Regions from separate parts of the Acidicapsa borealis genome, predicted to be linked through region 1. Evidence: riboswitches for the same ligand, from Rfam matches in the RefSeq annotation. Region 1 holds a riboswitch; the other holds the start of a gene.
The links. A riboswitch is a leader RNA that binds a small molecule or an ion and turns the genes downstream of it on or off. The one in region 1 is predicted to bind cobalamin.
Positions count from the first base shown of each region.

Region 1 (7,969 bases):
ACTTCCACCATCGTCCGGAAATTGTCATCGTCCTTGCGCCCGATCGAAACATTGCCCGGATTGATGCGGTACTTCGCCAGCGCCGTAGCACAGTCCGGATACTTCTTCAGCAGCAGATGGCCGTTGTAGTGAAAATCGCCCACAATCGGCGTATGAATCCCGCGCTTGGCCAGCCCCTCGACAATGTACGGCACACCCTTCGCCGCATCGTCATTGTTCACCGTCACCCGTACCATCTCGGAGCCGGCCAGCGCCAGCGCCTCCACCTGCTCAATGGTTGAAGCAACGTCCGCCGTGTCCGTGTTGGTCATCGACTGCACCACCACTGGAGCTTCCCAGCCCACGCGAACTGTATTGGCTCCCGAGCCAATCTTGACCGTAACCGACTTCCTGCGCTCAATATCCGCCATATTCCCAGTTTACTCGCAAGTCACCCCGCAGCCAATAGCTCGCGCACATGCCCTCAGCTGGAAAAGTCTGGAGCGAACGCCGTCACTGAAGCGTCTACAACTTGTCGAATTGCCGAGTTCTCAAATGGAGACCCATCACATGCAGATCAAACCCTCAGCCTTGGTAAATCTAGCCGCAATCGCCGCCACAGGCGCCATCGGAGTTTTCGTAGGCCAGGCATACCACCCCAGGCAGGAAGTTCACGCCGACGAATACCAGTCTGACCGCTTTACCGGCGTCACCAACTGTGTCACCGCCGTCCCCAAATCGTGGGGCGACTTCAAAGGCGGCTCCACCTACGGCCTGGCCTTTCAGGACAGCAACGGCGTAGTCCGCTTCATCCTTCACCCCTCCTGCGGTAGCATCAATTCCCCAGCACAACCACCTGTCTCCGCCATTGACTTGAAAATTGACCGGGAGTAGCTGAAAATCAGCTCTTCGGCAATCTGAAAAAGTGGTGCCTTAGCTCTGACGAGTTGCAGTAAACTAGGAGTGAAACACTAACGTGGCCCTGTAGCTCACCAGGCCGCCTGCCCGAAAGGGCAGGCTAGATTGAGTCCAGCGATTTCCTGGAAACCGTTGCGAGTAGCAAAAAGTGGCCCTGTAGCTCAGCTGGATAGAGCAGCGGTTTCCTAAACCGGAGGTCGGAAGTTCGAATCTTCCCAGGGTCACCATAGAATCGATAGCACACAATCGGACGCAGAAAATCGTATGAGACAGTTTGGAGCAAGATTCTCGCAGGATCGGTGTCCAACTTGCTCAGCAAGCCAACGTAAGCTCTACAAGCTATCTCATAAACACGCAAGCGCCTGAAACGTGGCGGATGAGAGCCGCAATCAACGCTGGTCTCATGATGTCTACCGAAACCGCAAAGGTATGTATGAGATAGCTTCTAGTTCCGTCAGATCCGCAAGATCTAAACCGTTTCGAAGTTCGGTGGTGACTCCGCAGCGATCGAGCCGTCCTTTATGCCGTCAATAACGGAAGGGTAATGCTTCATTAAAGATATCGCCCCCAGAGAAATCACTTGATTGCTTTAAACTAAGCAATGTCATCGATACAGTCTTGCGTATTACAGAAGAATATGTGGTGGTAGCGATACATTAACCGTGTGAAGCCGAGCCGGCCGCAAGCAATACATTGCGGTGTGCGATCATCGGTCTTGCTGCTCTCGTTGGGGGTGCTGACCGCCTGGTCTTTCTCTTCCGCACGCTTCTTTCGCTTCCACTTTCGGCTATACGCCAGTATCGCAGGGTTGCCGTTGCGCTTTGCCTTAATGTTAAGACAGTAAGCCTTGGGATACTTCGCGTATATCCGGCGCACACTTGGCGCATAGGTACATCGTTTCCAGTTCACCGATCCCGCAACGAGCAAACCGGCCCTTCAATGTAGGGAGCTGGCATCGCAACTTTGAAGGTGATGTCCAGCACTCTAGCCGAATCGTTGATCCCCTCGAAGACTACCAAGTGCGAGCCGCGCATCTCTCTTCTTCGGTCTGTTCCTTCGTGTGCTGTCTTTCCAAGAAGTAAATAGCAGCTTCAACAGTCGCTTCAATAACCTCATCTATTCAGTCGATACCTTTCTTACTTGGTTGTTCCGTTAAGTACCTTCGATCATAATTGGTCATCCCACCAAGACATCTTCGCTAGGTCTGCGTCGTGACGCGCCTTCAATTTCTTCAACCAGCACAACAACCGCTTCAGAAGCCTCATTCGTATAGTAGTTACCTTTCTATGTGGGTTATAGACGACACGTTAGGGCGTAGCTTGCACTCAGGCAACACGGATTCCGCGGCCGCATGTGAGCTATGGGCGTATCAAATGCAGCAAGACGTTCAAAAAGCGCAGTTGTGAGGCCACGCTGGAGGCTTCGAGTTGATGAAGCATTAACTCACTCTTACCCCGCTCTGGAGTTAAAGAAAACTGCGACTACACCCCCTGATAGTGGCGAATTGAATTGTCGTATACCCGACAGGCTACGCAAACGAGGTCAGGTAGAAATGGTCCGCATCAACGCGCCATCAGCTAGGTTAAGATTCGCTTTAGCGCCATCTTTGTAGGTGTATGTTTGCCTCTTGCAGGATCAACTCTATCCACACGCAAGTATTAGGTAAAATGTAAAGTAATCAACTATTTTTCCTCGATTGGGATGTACTTACGCTCTACATGAAAACCTCCGAAACTAAGAGGTTTCGAGGAATACTGAGCTATATGTCGTGTGTAACTGTCACTAGTATACCAAAGCTCTGTTGATTTTCAATGACTGGAGGCCGATGCATGAAGTTAAATTGTCAAACACTGCTTCTCGATCCAAGACAATGACATGGAAGTGCTGCTCTGTTGAGTCGAATTGCATCGTCATTCGGTCTTAGAAGTTCCTGGCACCAAATTTCTTCAATTCGATTTATACAAACCGCGATCGAGTCTTCGACAGACACAGAAAAATGTGCCTGGTGTATGGCCTTCGACTTCATTTTCAATTTTCCAATAGTGATTGCGCCTCTCATACCGTCGTTTGAGATCATGCGAAAATGGAGGCCGAAGGTCGGAGACTCCGTTCTCTGTCTGGTCTGCAAATGTCACATCAGTCCGAGAGAGATGTTTGCCCTTAGCGACAGAGAAGCGTTCAGATTCGTAGTTGAAGATGGCCACTCTGGGGTAAGGGCGCTTATCTTGCATTGCGGAACTGCGACACGGGACTTCGAACCTGTGAAACGAAGTAGTATGAACGCGCGTTTACAGCACTCTTAACTTCATATTGACTCCCACCGCAAGCAGCAGATAACGTTAAGGCCCACGGTCGTCGATCCAGATTCACAGGTATACAAGACCACCACTATAGCATTCACGCCTCCATGCAACCGATGCTAGGTGGCTCTGCTGGGAGCATCTCCTCTGACTTCGCGCGAATTGTTTGCAAGAGGTTTCAATATGCGTCCCCCCTCAACCTCAGAAGTCCAGCGAGCCTCATGAAGAAAAGCGTCTACACAGTTCTATGTCTCATCGTGACCTCAGTGGCGTCCGCACAGCAGATGCAACCCTGGCTTACTCGAGCTGGCGACAACGCACGGTCCGGGTGGAACAGCAACGAAACTGTTCTTAGCCAGGAAAGCGTAAGGACAAAGGGAGTACTTTTCAAAACCGTCATCCCGGTCTTTGGAGATGCTCGCGGCATGGAAGCTCAACCTCTGATCCTGCCCGGCGTGCATACTGCGCGCGGCAAGCGGGACGTGATGGTCCTTCCCAGCATGGCGAACGTCGTCCGCGGCGTCGACGCACACGATGGCTCCGACATCTGGCAAGTAACCCTCGGCACCCCAATCCAGGGCAGCGCCGCCATCGACTTCCACGTAATCAACGATAAGTGGGGCTGCCTCAGCACCGGCGTCATCGACCCCGACACGGCCCTCGACTACCAGGTCTGCTGGGTATCGCAGGATGGCAGCGGGAACCCGAAGACTGCGCGCTACTTCATGTTTGTGCTGAACGTCGCTGACGGAACAAAGGCAGTCGCGCCCGTACTCATCGACGGCCTCGATTTCAACACCGCCATGCGCAAAGCGCGAAGCTCCGCCGTGCTAATCCACCCGCAGGGAGTGAAGACCGTCCTGCAATGCACCGGATCGGTGAACGAAACCGCAAACGGATCGTCCGGCTATTGTTTCGCCTTCGAAACCGTCACGAACAAAGTAACCGCAATGTTAGCCACCACCATTGGCAAGGGCGCTGGAATTTGGATGGCCGGTGCCGGATTGGCCTGTGACAGTAATCAGGATTGCTACGCAATGACCGGCAACGGCGCCTTCGACGGCGTAAGCCAGTGGGGCGAAAGCTTCATCAAAATCCGCTACACGCCCGCCACAACTGCTGATGCAGCATCTCTCAAGGTGGTCGATCACTGGACACCTTGGACAGATGACGCGCGCGCGGGCGCCGCCAACACTGGACCCACCAGCAGACTAGCCGGCATGTCCATGGAAACCGAAGCGGTCCGCCCCGTCGGTGGGGGAATGTCCATGCCAATGGCGAATGCACGCATGGTAGCAAAACGAAATGAACGAGGACAGCCCGTCCTTCTTGTCTATCCACAGCTCTCTCCCGGTGCTCGAACCGATCAGGATCTTGGCTCGGGCGGTCTCACTTACATTGCGGAGCTGAATATTGTCTGCGGCGGTGGAAAGGACGGCTTACTCTACTGCATGCACGCAGAGAAGATGGGCGGAACGAAACCAGCGGATCTGGCAAAGGCCCACGCTAACTGCGGCAAACTCGTAGGCGGATCCCCAGTCTGGGCCACCATGAGCCCCGGCAACGACATCGATCCCTGCCCACAGGATCCGCGTGCTCTGAACTTCCTTCCCTTTGGCGATAGCGCTCACCTGCACGCCACACCGGTAACCATGTGGGACCCTCTGCTGAATGCCTGGACCCTGTTCGTCTGGGGCGAGAACCAGCAATTGCATAAATGGCAGCTAAGCTCATCCGCAGTTCCAAAATATCTAGCAGAAAGCCGCGAATACGCATCGCCGGATGTCCGCGGCAATCCCCCCGGCGGCATGCCCGGGGGCTTCTGCTCGGGTTCCAGCAACGGAAAGGACCCCAACTCGTACCTGCTGGTCTGTGCCGTTCCCCGCGGCGATGCCAACGCCAACAAAGTGCAGGGTCACATCCTCATCTTCGATCCAGTCCACGTAGGCGCCGACGGCATCCTGCAAAAACTCTGGGACTCAGACGATTGGGGCTGGTCTGGCGCACAGGATGGCGCCAAGTACAATCTCTTCAATAAGTTCATGCCACCTGTCATCGACGGTGGCGAGATCATCTTGCCCAACTACTCGGGCGGCGTATTGCTGATCGGACAGTAGATTGATCCGAGCAACGGGGTAAATATCACGATTCCCCGTGCCTTGATCGCCTTGCTCCGCAGGCTTCAGCGTCTGGCCACGGTCCCGTAACTGATTGAGCGGCGGCGTATAATCCTGTTAAATCGGTTCGAAGAGCGCGAAAGAATCGGCCTCGAGCCAGAGCTTAAGAATCACACAAAGGCAGGTTTCCCAAGCCGCCGCCAGCAGGATCAATTCCTGCATGGCCGCTACCATTTCGCACCCTTTCCTGCGCTGAAGCCGTCAGGCACCGCGCGAAACCCATAACGGAGACTCACCAGGATGTTCGGGAAGACGGTGCGAATCCGTCGCTGCCCCGCAACTGTGAGCGCACCCCTACCCAACGCCGTCTCTCAGGCAGCGGGGCAGGGAATCCGGCCATCAGCCACTGGGACCACTCCGCAAGGAGCCCTGGGAAGGCGGCCCGGAAAGGCGCAAGTCAGGAGACCGGTCCTCAGGTGCCAATCACCCGCTTCTAGTCCCGAGGGGGACGGAGGATATGAATGTTGTTGTCTAAATTGCTTAAGTTTTCTGACAGCCGCAAAGGCTCACGTTTCCAGGCCATAACGAGCATCGCCTTTCGCACTATCTGCACACTCTTCCTGCTTATCCCCGCAATCGCCTATGCCGGAGTCATCCGCGGTACCGTCACCGACACTTCAGGCGCAACGGTCACCGGCGCAACCGTGGTCCTGATGAACGGAACGAAGCTCGTCTCCTCCACGACCTCAACCTCCGACGGCAGCTTCCAATTCACCACCGGCCAGACCGGACGCTTCGCTCTCATCATCACCGCTCCCGGCTTCCGCCAACTCAACCCGCCGGCCTTCTACGCCGGTGCCGGCGACAGCGTCGAGCGCACGCTGGTTATGGAGCCCGAATGGGTCCGGCAGTCCATCGTCGTCACCCCCACCGGCACCCCTACCCCCCAGCAGCAAACCAGCGAAGCCACCAGCGTGATCGGCCCCCTCGACCTGAACTTCCGCGTTGACGTTGTCAGCGGCCTCCGCCTCATGCCCGGCACCGCCGTCTACCAGACCGGCCAACTCGGTGCGCAGACTTCTCTCTTCGTCCGCGGCGGCCCATCCGACTCCAACAAAGTCCTGCTCGACGGCGTCTCAGCCGGCGACCTGGGCGGCCGATTCGACTTCGGTCCCATGTCCACCACTGGCGTCGAAAGCGTAGAAGTCTACCGCGGTCCTAACTCCACCCTCTACGGCGCGGACGCTGGCAGCGGCGTCGTCAGCTTCAACACCCCGCGGGGCTTCAAGTCCACTCCATCCCTCCGTCTCGGCGGTGAATTCGGCGACTTCCACACCTTCCGCACCGATGCCGAACTCGCCGGCGCCCGCAAGAAGCTCGACTACTACAGCGCCTACTCCTGGCTCCAGACCTCGAACTCCATCCCCCGCGACCAGTTCCATGTCGGCACCGCCGCAGCCAACCTCGGCTACCAGGTCACCGGCAGCACCACCCTTCGCGGCACCATCCATTACGGCGTCGACGCCACCGGAGTCCCTAACGCCTACCAGTTCTACCGTGTAGCGGACGACGCCACACAAAAAGATCAAGACCTCTACATCAGCGGTTCCATCGACAATCAGACAACCCTCGACTTCCACAACGTCGTCCGTTACGGCGCCTCCCGCAAGCGCGAACAGTACGCCCTCTGGCAGCCTGAAGGCCAGCTCATCGACTACTACGATGATCCCGTCTACGGACCCACCTACGCCTACTTCGGCAACTCCGTCACCTTCAAAGGCGCCAACGGCTACGTAGCCTCCGGTCGCGCCATGCTCGATTATCCAGAGACCTATCCATACAAATCCGAACTCGCCTCCAACCGCGACGAGCTCGTCTATCAAGGCGACTACCGCTTCACCCCTCACATTACGGGCCTGATCGGCTTTCGCTTTGAAAATGAACGTGGCCTCGAAAACATCCCCTCGTATACGACCCACGAGTCTACCGAGCGCACCAACTACGACTACATCGCCTCTGTCCACGGCGACTTCAAAAACCGCTTCTTCTACACCCTCGGCGGCAGCCTAGAACACTACTCTCAGTTCGGCACCCAGACCTCACCCCGCGCCGGCCTGTCCTATTACCTGATCAAGCCCCGTCGCGGCATCTTCAACGGGACCCGCCTGCTCTTCAACTACGGCGACGCAGTCCGCGAACCAGCCCTCACCGACCAGTTCGGCTCGCTCTACCAGTTTCTCGCGACCAACGGTTACACCGATGTCGCCCAGCAACTCCACATCGGAAAGCTCACCGCCCCCACCACCCGCACATACGAGGGCGGCCTCGAACAAGCCTTCCTCGGCGACCGCATCATCTTCCGCTCCACCTACTTCCACAACCAGTTCGGCCGTCAAATTGAGTCGGTCGGCGGACGTCTTCTGCCCAACCTCATCCCCGGCCTGTCCGACCAGCAGAAAGCCGATCTGATAGCCGCCCTCGGCTACTACTACACCGATGACTACGGCCTCTACGTCAACTCGGAAGCCTACCGAGCCCAGGGCATCGAAACCACGGTAGAAGGCGGCATCGGACGCAGCCTCTTCCTCCGAGGCGGCTATACCTACCTCGACGCCGTAGTCCAGCGCTCCTTCAGCAGCGACAACGAAGCCCTCG
Region 1 covers NZ_JCACNY010000001.1:3,764,444-3,772,412, reverse strand. Annotated here, with positions in the region: gene ispG (flavodoxin-dependent (E)-4-hydroxy-3-methylbut-2-enyl-diphosphate synthase) at 1-410, opposite strand, end outside; gene AC5S27_RS15420 (hypothetical protein) at 550-873, shown strand; tRNA gene AC5S27_RS15415 (tRNA-Arg) at 1,048-1,124, shown strand; gene AC5S27_RS15410 (hypothetical protein) at 3,623-5,314, shown strand; cobalamin riboswitch at 5,596-5,802, shown strand; gene AC5S27_RS15405 (TonB-dependent receptor) at 5,842-7,969, shown strand, end outside.

Region 2 (7,969 bases), 3.7 Mb from region 1:
CCGACGGCATGGTGGCCCTGACGAAGGATGTTCTGGCCGAAGCGTTGCCCACCCTGAAGCTGCAGGACCTGCCCGGCGTGGGCGTGCGGACGGAGAAGCGGCTGAACGAGAAAGGTGTCCGGACGATGACGGACCTGCTCGAAATTCTTGAACGCGAGCACGGCCGGGAGCAGTCCGGCGAACTCTGGGGATCGGTCTGGGGCGAGCGGATGTGGCACTGGCTGCGCGGTGACGACTTCGACCTCGAAGTCAACGAGCACGCAAAATCCGCTGGCCACCAACACGTTCTTGCTCCCGCCTTTCGCAACGAAGAAGGCGCCTGGTCGGTCGCGCATAAGCTGCTGCACAAAGCGGCAATGCGCATGCGCGCCGACGGCCTCTGGGCCAGCCGCATCGGAATCTCGCTGGCCTTTCAAGGCAAGACCAGGATGCGCGGCTCGTCGCCATTCGGTCCCAGCAAATCGGAAAGCTGGTCGCATGAAATGCGACTGCTCGAATGCCAGGACAGTGCCACGCTGATCAGCGCGCTGAAGCGGCTGTGGGACGAACGCCCGCGTGGGCCAGGATACGAGCAGCCCTATTTCGTCAGCGTCGTGCTGAGCGACCTGGTGCCGGATGCGCTGCATTCGCTGACGCTGTTTGACGCGCAGGACGGCACAGATGAGCGGCTGCGGCTTGCGGAGGCGATGGACGGGCTGAACAACAAATATGGGCTGAGCACGGTGGCTCCGGCGGCGATGTTGGCCGCGTACAAGGCTGCGCCTACACGCATTGCATTCCACTCGGTCCCGGAGCTGTTCGATCACTCGGTGAAGGGGATCAGCGAACGGCTATAGAGATGGATTTTGAAATGAAGGAAATAAAGATGACGAGGAAGCCAGCTCTGCGGTTGAAGACGACGTGAGCCAACCGCTCATTTGCACGCTCCGGTTGGACGAAACGGCGCAGGCGTTCTACGAAGACCTGCGCCGCAGGTATTTTCCGCCCGAACGGAACTTGATTCCGGCGCACCTGACGCTCTTTCATCACCTGCCGGATGAGGATCACGTCGATGAGACGCTTGCCGCGGAGGCGGATACAACGGCAGGATTTTCGCTTACGGAGCCAGCCATGCGCTCGATCGGCCGAGGGGTGGCCGTCTTTCTCCAGTCGCGGGCGCTGACTGCGCTGCACGGCCGGCTTTCCACGGCCTTCGCCCCCTACCTCATCCCGCAAGACCGGCAGCGCCTCCGGCCTCACATTGTTGTGCAGAACAAGGTTTCCGCGGAGATGGCTCAGCTCACGCTGCTACAACTCCAGACCGCTCCGTTGATCGAACCACTGGCCGTCGGTCTTACCCTCTGGCGCTACTTAGGCGGCCCGTGGGAGCATCTCCGCGATTTCCCCTTTGCAGGTTGATCCGGTCGGGTTAGAAGTCTTCGTGCTCGAAGCCCACTTCTCCGGCTACTGCTACCTGGTAGGCCGAGACGCGGCGCTCGAAGAAGTTCGTAAGCTCTTGAACATCCTGCAACTCCATGAATCCAAATGGGTTACGGCTTCCGAAGATGACTGGCATGCCGAGGCGGACGACGCGGCTGTCGGCTACGTATTCGAGGTACTGGCGCATCTCGCGGACGGATAAGCCGGCTACGCCGCCGGAAAGCAGATCTTCGGCAAACTGGAGTTCGCAGTCGACGGCTTCGCGCATCATGGTGACGATGTCGGCTTCGAGTTGGGCGTCGAAAAGCTCCGGGTGCTGGCTGCGGACGATGTTGACCACTTCGAAGGCGAATTCGAGGTGGCAGCTTTCGTCGCGGAAGACCCAGTTGGTGCCGGCTGCGAGGCCGTTGAGCAGGCCACGGCTGCGCAGGAAGTAGACATACGCGAACGCCGCGAAGAAGAAGAGGCCCTCGATGCAGCCCGCGAAGCAGACGAGGTTGAGCACGAATTGCTTCTGCTCGGCGGGGGTGCGGAGCTCGTCTAGCTTCTGGATGGAGTCCATCCACTTCATACAGAAGTCGGCCTTCTTGCTGATCGACGGAATATTTTCGACAGCGGCAAAGGCGGCGGCGCGGGCGTCCGGGTCTGGCACGTAGTTGTCGAGCAGCGTGAGGTAGAACTGGACGTGCACCGCCTCCTCGAAGAGCTGCCGCGATAGGTAGAGGCGCGCTTCCGGGGAGTTGATGTGCTTGTAGAGGTTCAGCACGAGGTTGTTGGAAACGATCGAATCGCCGGTGGCGAAGAAGGCGACCAGGCGCTGGATCAGGTGGATTTCGGCGGGCGTGAGGCGTGAGCGCAGATCGACGAGATCGGTCGAAAAGTCGACTTCTTCAACGGTCCAGGTGTTCTTGATGCCGTCTTTGAACATGTCAAAGAAAACGGGATAGCGCATGGGCCGCAGGGTGAGGGAGAGGCCTGGATCGAGGATGCTGAGGGGGGCTTTGGTGGACATGCTGTGACTCCAATTCTTACTGAAAAACAGGGTTTCTGAGTGGTGCAAGAGCGCTCGCGAAATTGTTCCACGCGGAGCATTTTTGGCTGAACTGCGCAGCCCCTGATTGGCTTTGTTCGAAGTGCTTTGTTTTCAGGGGCTTGCAGTTGCGTTGAATTATGGTGTTTTGTGCCTTGTTACAGCGAACGGTAATTTTCGGCGCTGGACTGAATTGTTCTACAACTTTGTTCCACAGCGCCGAAAGTCTACTGGCAGGCCTCGCAGCTTTCGGGATTTTCGAGGCTGCAGGCAATTGCGTCGGTCGCTGCCTGACCTGCGAACGGGTTCAAAACTTCCGCCGGAGGGGCTGTGGGGATGACGCGGTTGGCTACGGCTACCGTGGTTTTGGCGATCTTGGTGGCCGGGCGCGAACGCAGGTAGTAGGTGGTCTTGATTCCCTTCTTCCATGCGTACATGTACATGCTGCTGAGGCGGCCGATGTTGGGCGACTCGGCGAAGAGGTTGAGCGACTGGCTCTGATCGATAAACGCTCCGCGGTCGGCGGCCATGTCGATCAGCGAGCGCATGGGAATCTCCCAGACGGTGCGATAGATGGCCTTCAGTTCCGCAGGAATCTCGTCGATGGACTGGATGGAGCCTTCGGCGATCTTGATGCGGGTGCGCATCTCCTCGGACCAGAGGCCGAGGGCCTTGAGCTCGTTGACCAGGTATTTGTTGATCTGCATGAACTCGCCCGAAAGCGTCTCACGCTTGAACATGTTGGAGATCTGCGGCTCGATGCACTCATAGCAGCCGACGATGGATGCGATGGTTGCGGTCGGCGCAATGGCGATCATCAGCGAGTTGCGCAGGCCAGTGGTCTTCATACGCTGGCGCAGAGCTTCCCAGCGGGCGGTGTCCTTCGGGGTGACGCCCCAGAGGTCGAACTGGAATTCGCCCTGGGCGGCGCGAGTTTCCTGGAAGGCCTCGTGCGGGCCGGACTTTTCTGCCAGCTCAACCGACGCAGACAGCGCATGGAAGTAGATTTCTTCCTGGATCTTGGCGGAAAGCTCGCGGGCTTCCGGCGAATCAAAGGCCCAGCGGAGCTGGAAGAAGACATCCTGCAGACCCATGACACCGAGGCCTACCGGGCGCCAGCGGCTGTTCGATCCGGCGGCCTGCGGTACCGGGTAGTAGTTGATGTCGATGACGCGGTCGAGCATGGGCACGGCGTGGCGAACGGTCGCGGCGAGCTTTTCGAAATCGAACCTGGCCACTCCGCCCTCAACGGTCAGGTGACGGCCGAGGTTGATGGAGCCGAGGTTGCAGACGGCGGTTTCCTTATTGGAGGTGACTTCGGTGATCTCGGTGCAGAGGTTCGAGAGATGCACCGTGTTGCCCGGAGCGCCAGTCTGGTTGCACTTGATGTTGCAGGCGTCCTTGAAGACCATCCAGCCGTTGCCGGTTTCTGCGAGGGTGCGCATCATGCGGGCATATAGGTCGCGGGCCTTCACCTGGCGCTGGTAGAGCTGCTTTTCTTCGGCGGCGACGTAGGCGGCTTCAAAATCCTTGCCGTAGAGGTCGGTGAGGGTCGGGACATCCTTGGGATCGAAGAGCGACCACATGCCGTCTTCATCGGCGCGGCGCATGAAGAGGTCGGGGATCCAGTTGGCGAGATTCAGGTTGTAGGTGCGGCGGGCTGCGTCGCCGGTGTTGTCGCGCATTTCAAGAAAGCTCTCGACGTCGGCGTGCCACGGTTCGAGGTAGACACAGGCTGCGCCCTTGCGCTTGCCGCCCTGGTTGACAGCAGCGACAGAAGCGTCGAGGGTGCGGAGCCAGGGAACGATGCCGTTCGACAGGCCGTTGGTAGCGCGGATCAGCGAACCTTCGCTGCGGATGCGGTGGAAGGCGAGACCGATGCCGCCGGAGAACTTCGACAGCAGCGCGATCTGCTTGTAGGCGTCGTAGATGGAGTCGAGCGAATCGAGCGGCGAGTCGAGCAGATAGCAGCTGGACATCTGGCTGTGCTTGGTGCCGCTGTTGAAGAGGGTCGGCGAACTGGGAAGGTAGTCGTGCGAGGCCAGCAGGTTGTAGAAATCGACGGCTTCGTTCACGCGGGTCGAGAGGCCGGAAGCCACGCGCATGAAGAAGTACTGCGGTGTCTCGGTCACTTTGCGCGTGATGGGGTGGCGCAGCAGATAGCGGTCATACACGGTGCGCAGGCCGAAGTACTCAAACCGGTCGTCGTAGCGGTCGTCGATGGCGGCGTTGAGCTTGCGGGCGTTGGCCTGTACGAACGCAGCTGCGTCGGCGGAGACAACGCCTTCGCGGTTGCCGATTTCGACCGACTGCGAGAAGGAGTAGATGTTCTGGCCGGCGACTTCCTTGGCGATGGTGGCCATGAGCAGGCGGGCGGCGAGGCGCGAGTATTCCGGCTCCTCGGCGATGAGCGACGCAGCGGTCTGGATGGAAATGGAGTCGAGTTCGCGGGTCGAGGCACCGTCGAAGAGGCCGCCAATGGTTTTACTGGCGACGCGGATGGGGTCGACGTGCGGGAGGCCGTGGCAGCAGCGCTCAACGGCGCGGACGATCTTGTTCACATCGACGGGCTCATAGCCGCCGTTGCGCTTGCGGACCTGCATCTGCGGTGCGGCGTCTGTGGGGGGGAAGTTCGAATCGATTTCGGCGAGGGAGTGCTGCAGTGTGGCCATTGGGGAATGGTCCTTTCTTCGAAGGTATGACCCGGTTCTGATGCCGGTGTGGTTCCTAATTCATGGCCGGGGAGTGAAAACGGACGGGGCTAGCTGCGTTCAACAAAAACGAGCTTTCCTCACCCGGCCTTCCCCTCGGAGGCGTGTGCGTGTTTCGACTCTTGGCAGGGCAATACAGCAATTCTGGGACTTGCAGGCTGCCTAATAACTCCGGCTTCCCAATGCTTTACCGGTCCATGGCGGAACCGGGATTGCACCAGTGCCATGTCGGAGCGTTCGTTCCTGTTTACCGCTGCGGGGCAGTTCCGGAAGTTCGCCGGAGTCCCTTTTCAAATGCAGGTGTGAGTTGCATTACCAAAAGACTTACCGACTATATCGTGAGTCCGATAGCGGGTCAACATCTATATGTTGTGGTCAGTGTGGAAATTGGGCCTATTGCCGTAACTGATTTATTCTCAATATCTTCGCTTTTTATTCGCCCTAAATTTGAGGCAATTATAGTCTCAAGCCGGTGAAGACAGAGGTTGAAAACTCATCTTTTGTGTTGGAATCGCACCAGATTTGGAACTAGGAGTGGAGCGAGGAACGGACCAGGTCGACGGCCTGCTTTGCCTGCCAGAGGTGCCGGCGTTCATGGGCCAGCAGAATGTGGACGCCTGTGACCAGACTGAACCGCAACCCTGGGATGAAGGGGTTGGCGAATGGGATTCTGGCCAGGTCGAGATCGGCGTTGGCATTGAGAAAGGATCGTATTTCCTGTTGGGATTGGAAAAAGCTGGCGGAGGCTTCGGCGAGGGTGGCTGACGCGGATGGCTGGATGATGGCGGGAGCCTTGATTTTGCGGCCCGGCTTCACGGGTGGTTCGAGGAGGCTGGTGAAGAGGCGGCCGAAGATGCCCGGTTTTGCCGGGCGGCGGCGCATCTTCCCGTTGGCCCTTGCGGTGGCCGCGGCGGTGAGCATGTTGGCCAGGTAGGCGCGATTGGTGACGGCGAGGTGGTCGAGGCACTCGGCGGCGCTCCAGGAATTGGCTGCGGGCCGTTGGCTTCCCTGCTCCGGCGTGAGATGCGTGGCGAAAGCCGCGGCCTCGCTGGCGGCGAAGGCTAGCTGTTCTTCGAGAAGCTGGATATCGGGTGTCATGATCGGGCGTACAGCGAGCCTGCCCATTCTCAGGTGTGGCGAATGGGGATGGCAAGGCTGAAAATTTCTGCGGAAACATCTTTGCGAAAAAAATCGTATGGCATTGCATCCGGATGGAGAAGTTTCTGCGGATTAGAGAGTAGAGGCACATGGGAGAGACGTTGAGCTGGCAGCCGGACTTCGAAGAGCTCGTGGACGAGCACCAGTCGATGGTTTTCTCGATGGCATGGCGTATTACGGGAGATCACGGGTTGGCGGAGGAGATCGCGCAGGATGTTCTGCTCGAGCTGGACCGGCACCTGCCTCGTTTAGGCTCGGCGAATCATGCGCGCTACTGGCTGCGGCAGGTGACGCTGCACCGCTCGACGGACGCGTTGCGGCGGAAACGGACGAAAGCTGCCAGCCTGGGCACCGATGTCTGGGAAGAACTTGAGGAACGGCACGGCGTGGTGGAGATGGATCGTGAGTCGCCACTGTCTGTGCGCATGGAACAACTGCTGGCGGCATTGCCTGAGGCCCAGCGTGCGGCGATCGTCCTGCGATACCAGGAAGATATGTCGCCCGATGAGATTGCGGTGATGATGCGGGCTCCGGTGGCAACGGTGAAGAGCAATCTGCAGCGCGGGTTGAAGCTGTTGCGGGCCAGGGCTCAGCAGACATTGAAGGAGTTTGTGCGATAAGCGCGACAGCCATGGAGCATAAAGATATGGACGAGATGCAGGATTTTGAAGTCAAGCTGCGGCAGGCGATGCAGCGCCAGGATGCTCCGCTGGGGTTGAAGCAGCGGGTGCTGGCGCGGGCTCGGGAGCGGCGGCGGGCGGAGTCGAGGCCGTGGTGGAGAGTTCACTTTGCGCAGCGGATTGCGGCTTCGCTGGTGCTGGTGGCGGTGTGTGGCGGGGTTGCGGTGTACCACCAGCAGATGGAAGAGCGCCGTAAGGGAGAAGAGGCGCGGGCGCAGGTGATGATGGCGCTCCGGATTACGAGCAGGACGCTGGACCGGGTGAACGAGAAGCTGGCGGACGACGACAAGTAGGCGGGCCAATCCCTGAGGGGCTCTTGGCCCCGGGGATCAACGAGAGCGCGGGCTCTCAACAACAAAGATGGCCCCGATACGGGAGAAAGTGGGACGAGATGAACAAGATGAAGCGGAGCGCGATGTGGGCAGGGATTGTGGGTTTGGGGATGGTGGTGTCGGGATTGGTGTCGGCGGCTGCGTACGGACAGGATTCCTTGCCGGCGCCCTCGCCGATTGAGAAGACGCTGGCGGCGCGGGCTTCGCATGTCACGGAAGTCACGCTGGACAAGAATATGCTGGCGTTCGCGGCCAAGTTCATGAAGGACGACAGCGACAAAGATGCGCGGAACATGGTGCAGAACCTGAAGGGCGTCTACGTTCGCGAGTATGACTTCGACAAGGAGAACTCGTATACAGCGGAGGAGTTGGAGGGACTGAGGAAGTATTTTCAGGGCTCCGACTGGTCTTCGATGGTGCATGAGAGCACGAAAGGCAAGGCCTCCGGGACGGACGTTTTTGTGAAGATCGTGAACGGGCAGATGCAGGGATTGTTTGTGCTGGATGCGGAGGAGAAGCAGCTTTCGCTGGTGCTGATCCTGGGGCCGATCGACATCGACAAGATTGGCGAGCTGGGCGGTAACTTCGGGATTCCCAAGAGCGTGGCGAAGAAGGCGCAGAAAGAGGCCGGCAAATGAC
Region 2 covers NZ_JCACNY010000001.1:50,269-58,237, reverse strand. Annotated here, with positions in the region: gene AC5S27_RS00250 (DNA polymerase Y family protein) at 1-836, shown strand, start outside; gene AC5S27_RS00245 (2'-5' RNA ligase family protein) at 901-1,398, shown strand; gene AC5S27_RS00240 (ribonucleotide-diphosphate reductase subunit beta) at 1,409-2,431, opposite strand; gene AC5S27_RS00235 (ribonucleoside-diphosphate reductase subunit alpha) at 2,677-5,121, opposite strand; cobalamin riboswitch at 5,268-5,495, opposite strand; gene AC5S27_RS00230 (DinB family protein) at 5,689-6,258, opposite strand; gene AC5S27_RS00225 (RNA polymerase sigma factor) at 6,408-6,938, shown strand; gene AC5S27_RS00220 (hypothetical protein) at 6,965-7,291, shown strand; gene AC5S27_RS00215 (DUF4252 domain-containing protein) at 7,390-7,968, shown strand; gene AC5S27_RS00210 (hypothetical protein) at 7,965-7,969, shown strand, end outside.
Region 2: another riboswitch for cobalamin. It lies ahead of AC5S27_RS00235 (ribonucleoside-diphosphate reductase subunit alpha); the one in region 1 lies ahead of AC5S27_RS15405 (TonB-dependent receptor).